DNA from 2 places in the Oerskovia jenensis genome. Region 1 is predicted to be linked to the other one. Evidence: riboswitches for the same ligand, from Rfam matches in the RefSeq annotation. Region 1 holds a riboswitch; the other holds the start of a gene.
The links. Region 1 has a riboswitch for FMN ahead of pnuC (nicotinamide riboside transporter PnuC). Riboswitches for the same ligand answer to the same signal wherever they lie in the genome.
Positions count from the first base shown of each region.

Region 2: it holds a riboswitch for FMN, as region 1 does, so the genes downstream of both, ribD (bifunctional diaminohydroxyphosphoribosylaminopyrimidine deaminase/5-amino-6-(5-phosphoribosylamino)uracil reductase RibD) here and pnuC (nicotinamide riboside transporter PnuC) in region 1, are expected to answer to the same signal.

Region 1 covers NZ_JAFBBO010000001.1:3,063,097-3,066,295, forward strand. Annotated here, with positions in the region: gene JOD49_RS20800 (methylated-DNA--[protein]-cysteine S-methyltransferase) at 1-484, shown strand, start outside; gene JOD49_RS13795 (VOC family protein) at 492-914, opposite strand; gene pnuC (nicotinamide riboside transporter PnuC) at 1,076-1,795, opposite strand; FMN riboswitch at 1,959-2,084, opposite strand; gene JOD49_RS13805 (TetR/AcrR family transcriptional regulator) at 2,203-2,982, opposite strand; gene JOD49_RS13810 (hypothetical protein) at 3,151-3,199, shown strand, end outside.
Region 2 covers NZ_JAFBBO010000001.1:264,770-267,968, reverse strand. Annotated here, with positions in the region: gene JOD49_RS01215 (riboflavin synthase) at 1-367, opposite strand, end outside; gene ribD (bifunctional diaminohydroxyphosphoribosylaminopyrimidine deaminase/5-amino-6-(5-phosphoribosylamino)uracil reductase RibD) at 367-1,764, opposite strand; FMN riboswitch at 1,879-2,004, opposite strand; gene rpe (ribulose-phosphate 3-epimerase) at 2,371-3,033, opposite strand; gene JOD49_RS01200 (RsmB/NOP family class I SAM-dependent RNA methyltransferase) at 3,133-3,199, opposite strand, start outside.

The DNA.
Region 1 (3,199 bases):
GTCCGAGCGCATCGAGACGCCGATCGGCCCGCTGTGGCTCGTGACCGAGGGCGAGGTGCTCCTGGTGGCGGGGTTCGCCGTCGACCTGGCGGGCGTCGCACGCGCCCTCGGCACGCCACCTGTCCGCGCCCGAGCGCGCGAGACGCCGAGCGCGGCCGCGACGGCCGCGACGGCCTTCTTCGCGGGGGACCTCGGCGCGCTCGACGCGGTCGTGGTGCGCCAGCCCGGGACGGCGCGCATGCAGGAGGTGTGGCGCACGCTCCGGGCGGTCCCAGCAGGGACCACGACCACCTACGGGGCGCTGCTCCCCGCGGCGCCGCGGCTCGCCGCGAGGGCGTGCGCCGCGAACCTCGTGAGTCTGTTCGTCCCGTGCCACCGCGTGCAGCGGGCTGACGGGAGCCTGGGCGGCTTCACGTGGGGGCTGGAGGCCAAGACGTGGTTGCGCGACTTCGAGTCGGGCCGAGCCGAGGCGGCGCCGGCGTGACGCGTCCTCAGCCCTGCGCGGCCGCGATGTTGACGAGCCAGCTCACGCCGAACCGGTCGTCGCACATGCCGAACGCGTCGCCCCACGGCGCGACCTCGAGCGGCACGGTCACGGTCCCGCTCGACGACAGCTTGGCCCAGTAGCCGCGGAGCTCGGCGTCGTCGGCCTGCTCGCCGCTCAGCGAGATCGCGACGCCGCCGCCTGGCGAGTACTCCATCGAGCTCGGGGTGTCGGCGGCCATGAGGACCAGGCCGTTCGGCGCCTCGAGCTGGGAGTGCATGACCTTGTCGGCGTCGGCCGGGTCGTCGGCCGCCTGGAAGTCCGCGAACGTGCTGATCGTCAGCTCGCCCCCGAACACGTCGCGGTAGAACTCGATCGCCGCCCGGGCGTCGTCGCGGAAGTTCAGGTAGGGGTTGAGTCGTGTCGTCATGGTGTCGCCTTCTCCGTCACGTCGTCCACATGGTCGGCATCGCCGCGTCGTCCCGGGTGCGCCCGGCCAGGGGTCGGAACCTGGCCGGAAGTGGTGCGCCCCGCGCGAGCAGGGCGCACCTTCGAGTATCCGCCCGGTCCACCGGGACGCAAGAGGTGACGTCAGACCTGCCCGTGGGGAGTCGCAGCGGGGGAGGTGCCCGCGAGGAGCAGGGCCTTGGAGCGCCGGTCGATGCGCCACCACACGAAGAAGCCCACGAGCGTGAACGCCCCGTAGAACACGTACATGAACGCCGACGCGTAGAAGCCGGCGTCGATCAGCAGCGGCACTCCCACGATGTCGACCGCGACCCAGATCAGCCAGAACTCGACCCAGCCCTTGGCCATGCCGTACGTCGCGAGCAGCGAGCCCATGAAGATCCACGCGTCGGCCCAGACGGGCTCGTAGGACTCGAGGGCACGGAAGATCGGGGTCAGCAGCGCGGTCCCGGCCACGAGCGCGACGACGAGGAAGGCGCGCTGGCGCCACGAGGCCCAGCGTGGCTCGACGGCCACGCCGTGGCTGTCGGCGTCCGCCTCCCCGAGACGGTCGCGCGTCCGGCGCCACTGCACCCACCCGTAGACCGACACGACGACGAACATGACCTGGCGCCCGGCCTGACCGAGCAGGTTCACGGGGTTGGGCGTCGCGAACACCGCGCCCAGGAACACCGTGAGCAGCAGGAGGTTGCCGACGATCCCCACGGGCCACGCCCAGATCTTGCGGCGCATGCCGCCGAGCGCGGAGGCCAGGCCGAACCCGTTGCCCACGATCTCCCGCCACAGCAGGTGCTGGCCGCCGATCGTGAGCTGCGCGTCGAAGAGCGCGTGGATCAGGTCCATCGATGTTCCCTCGTCCTGGGCACGTCGGCTCCGGGGTGAGGGCGGGCGGCGGGGTCGGTGCCCGTTCCTGGGCTGCCCGACGGCGTCGCTCACCACGGCCAGGCCCGTCCCGGTGGTCTCAGGGCTCGACGACTCGTCGTGCCCCGGCCGGGAAGGCCGTGCCGCACGTGCTTCCTCCCATCCGGACTTTCACCGTCGGTCCTGGAGTTCCACCAGGTCAACCGCGCGTGGGCGCGGGTCGCGGACTGTCACCGCCGGCTCGGAATTGCACCGACCCCGGAGCACGTTCGTGCGTACTGCTTGCTGTCTCCTGCAACCGCCGATGCTACCGGTGCATTCCCGGGGCCCGTCAGTGCGTTGCTGAGTGCGTGATCCGGCAGCGACACGCCCGGCGAGTCGCTGCCGAATCACGCACCCAACGCGTCGCGGACCGCGCGGGCGACCTCGTCGGGGTCGGCATCCGCGTCGAGCACGGTCACGACCACGCGCCGGGCGGGCGCGTCACCGGTCCGTGCGACGCCGTCCCCCGAGCCCCGGGCGGGCGACGTGGCCGCGGGGGCGGGCTCCGTCGTCGGGCCGGCGGGGTTGCGGGCCGCGCGGCGCAGGTCCGCGAACGCCTCCTCGAGCTCGGGGCGCAGGTCCTGGTCGGGGTCGCGCAGCCAGCGGCGCAGGATCGCGTTGTGCACCGCGACGACCGACGCCGCGAACGCGACCGACGCGGTCGAGTTGCGGGTGTCGGCGGGCAGCGAGTCGCGCAGGTAGGACGTGAACGCGCGCTCGTAGCGGTGCGTCGTCACGAGCTCGCGGTCGCGCAGCGCGGGCACGTCCTGCAGCAGACGGTGGCGCGCGACCGACGTCTCGCGCTGGCCCACGTGGTGGTCGAACACGAGCCGCGCCGCCCTGCACACCTCGACGTACGGGTCGACGTTCTCGAGCTCCTCGGGGGTCACGCCGCGTGCCGCGGGACGGGTCTCGCCGAGCAGGACCACGACCGCGTCCAGGAGCAGCTCGTGGTCCGCGAAGACCACGTCCTCCTTGGAGCGGAAGCGGCGGAAGAACGTGGCCCGGCTGATCTGTGCGGCGTCGGCGATGTCCTCGACGGTCGTCTGCTCGTAGCCCTTGCGGGTGAACAGCTCGATCGCCGCGTCCACCGCCTGCGCGTGCGTGTTGCTTCGTGCGGCACTCATGGACGGGACGCTACACCGCACGCGCGGACGGGGAGGGGCGGCGAGGGCCGGTGGGCGCGCTGTGCTCGTCAGGTGGTCGCCGGGCGGTCGCCGCGCGGTGGGCCCGACGGCGTCGCTACAGTGACGAGAGAGGCGGCGGCAGGCCGACGCGACCGGAAGGTGACGCGGATGACGGACGGCGACGAGGCCGGGACGGGCGGTCCCGGCGAGGGACACG
Region 2 (3,199 bases), 2.8 Mb from region 1:
CGTCCCACCGCTCCCCCGGTGCGCGGCTCACGAGGGCCCCGACGCCGTCGACGTGCCCCTGCACGATGTGTCCGCCCAGGCGTGTGTCGGCGCGCACGGCCCGCTCGAGGTTCACGCGCGACCCGGGACGCAGGTCGCCCAGGGCGGTGCGGCGCAGCGACTCGGGCATGACGTCGGCCGTGAAGGTGCCGTCCTGTCCGACGCCCGTCACGGTCAGGCACACGCCGTCGACGGCGATCGAGTCGCCCAGGTGGGCGTCCGAGGTGGCGAGGGGGCCGTGCACGGTCAGGACGGCGTCGGAGGTCTCACCCCCGGGGAACGCGATCTCGTGGACCGTGCCGATCTCTTCGACGATTCCGGTGAACATCACGTCTCCTGTTCGGGGGTGGTGCGGTGGGTGCTGGCGTGGGTGGAGGTCGGGGCACCGGGCACGGGCGATCCCGGCGCGGTGAGGTCCGAGGCAGTGAGGTCAGCGGCGGGACCAGCAGGCGCGTGGGGCACCGGCGACACGACGGGCAGGACGCGGGCCACGACCAGGACGTCCGGGCCGAGGCGCTGGACGTCGTGCGTGAGGAGACGGGGGGCGTCGGCGAGCGTGGCCACACCCAGGTCACCCACGGCCCCCAGGCCCGTGCCCAGGAGCACGGGAGCGAGGTAGGCGTGGACCTCGTCGACCACTCCCGCCGCGAGGAACGCCGTCGCGAGTCCCGGGCCGCCCTCGACCAGGACGTGACGCACCTCCCGCGCGGCCAGCTCGGCCAGGACCGCGCGGACGTCGTGCGTGCGCACGTGCAGCACGGGTCCGCCCCCGTCGGTGGTCCACGCCCCCTGCGGGGCGAGCCGCAGGTGCGGAGGCAGGTCACGGAGCCCGACGACGACGCGCAGGGGCTGATGCTCGGCAAGCCCGGCCCCCAGCCCGACCACCCCACCAGCGACACGCAGGGGCTGATGCTCGGCAAGCCCGGGCGCCGGCCCGACCACCCCACCAGCGACACGCAGGGGCTGATGCTCGGCGAGCCCAGGCGCCGGCTCCCCTGTGGCGCTCGCCGGAGAGGGCGTGCGCGCCGTGAGCGACGGGTCGTCCGCGACGACGGTCCCGGTGCCCACGAGGACCGCGTCGACCTGCGCCCGGACCCGGTGGGCGTGCGCGCGGGCAGCGGGACCGGTGATCCACTGCGAGGTGCCGTCGGCGGCCGCCACGCGCCCGTCGAGGGTCGAGGCGAGCTTGAGGGTCACGTACGGGCTCCCGCGGCGCACAGCGACCAGCCAGGGGCCCAGGAGGTGCTCCCCCTCGGCCTCGCGCAGCCCCGTGGCCACCCGGACCCCGGCCGCGCGCAGGTGATCGCCGCCCCCGGTCGCGACAGGGTTGGGGTCGGCCACGGCGTACACGACCTCGGCGACGCCCGCGTCCAGCAGCGCCTGCGCGCACGGCCCCGTGCGTCCGGTGTGGTTGCACGGTTCGAGCGTCACCACGGCCGTCGCGCCCCGCACGTCCACGCCGCGCCCCCGGGCGTCGGCCAGCGCGGCCGCCTCGGCGTGCGGTGTCCCGGCACCACGGTGGAAGCCCTCGGCGAGCACCACCCGGGACGCGTCGTCCACGGGGCCCCGGGCGGCGGCGTCGGGCAGGGAGTCGAGCGGGCGGGGCGCCGGGCCCAGCAGGACGGCGCCCACGCGGGGGTTGGGGCCGTGGGCGGGGCCGCGTGCGGCCAGCTCGAGCGCGCGCACCATCGCGGCGTCGATCGTCAGTGAGGGCCTGGCGCCCATGATCCTCCTCCCGGTGAGCACGATGCTCCGGGGTGAGGGGTCGTCGACGACGCCACGGGACCCGAGGGTCCACGGACGTCACGACACCACGGCACAGGGCTCCGCCCCGCGCCGCCACGTACTTCCTCCCATCCGGACTTTCACCGTCGGTCCTGGAGTTCCACCAGGTCAACCACGCCGAGGCGTGGGTCGCGGACTGTCACCGCCGGCTCGGAATTGCACCGACCCCGGAGCACGTGTGTGCGTACTGCTCGTTCTGCTGGCCGTCGAGACCCTGGCTCGCGCCCCCTGGGGGGGCACCGCGTCGGCGTCTCGCCTTCACCCAGCATGCCACACCGGCCTTCCACCGCAGGACCTCGATCCGCTCCGTCCCGGGGGCTGGGACGATGTGAACGACCGCAGGCGCGCGGACCGGACACGCTGGCGCAGCCAGCCTCGTCAGGCGCGCGGCGTGCGGAAGCAGTCCGACGCGAACTGTCCGACGATCCCCAGTCCCAGGACGACCAGAGCGGGCCACAGGAGGAACGGCTCCGCCTCCTCGCGAGGCGTCCACCACCCGAGCGACGCGCCGACGAAGGCCCACGCCCCCCGGCACCGGTGCGGCGGTCAGTGCGTGTGCTGGTCCGCGAGCGCCCGCAGGGCCGCGATCTCGTCGGGGACGTTCTCGGCCCCGTACACGGCCGAGCCCGCGACGAACACGTTGGCGCCGGCCTCGGCCGCGCGCTCGATGGTGGCGCGCGAGATGCCGCCGTCGACCTGGACCCACACGTCGAGGCCGGCCTCGGACACGGCGTCGCGGATGCGGCGGACCTTGGGCAGCACGCCCTCGATGAAGGACTGGCCGCCGAAGCCTGGTTCGACGGACATGACCAGGAGCATGTCGAACTCGGGCAGCAGGTCCAGGAACGGCTCGACCGCCGTCGCGGGGCGCAGCGCGAGGCCCGCCCGCGAGCCCAGGCGGCGCAGCTCGCGGGCCAGGCGCACGGGGGCCGTGGCGGCCTCGGCGTGGAAGGTGACGGACGCGGCGCCCGCCTCGGCGTAGCCGGGGGCCCAGCGGTCGGGGTCGGCGATCATGAGGTGCGCGTCGAGCGGCACCGGGGACACCTGGGCGAGGCGCTCGAAGATCGGCAGCCCCAGGGTCAGGTTGGGCACGAAGTGGTTGTCCATGACGTCGACGTGCGCGTAGTCGGCGGTCGCGATCGCGCCCAGGTCGCGCTCGAGGTTCGCGAAGTCGGCGGACAGGATGCTGGGGGCGATGAGTGCGGACATGGGCACCAGCCTAGAGGGCGCCCGCGCGCCCTGCGGGGAACCCGCGAGGGCCGGGCCGGGTGGCCTTCACCACCCGGCCCGGCCGTCGGCAGGGGCGTCTCAGGCCCGACGGCGCAGCAGCGTCAGGTGCATCGCGTCGGTCCCGTGGACGTGGGGCCACAGCTGC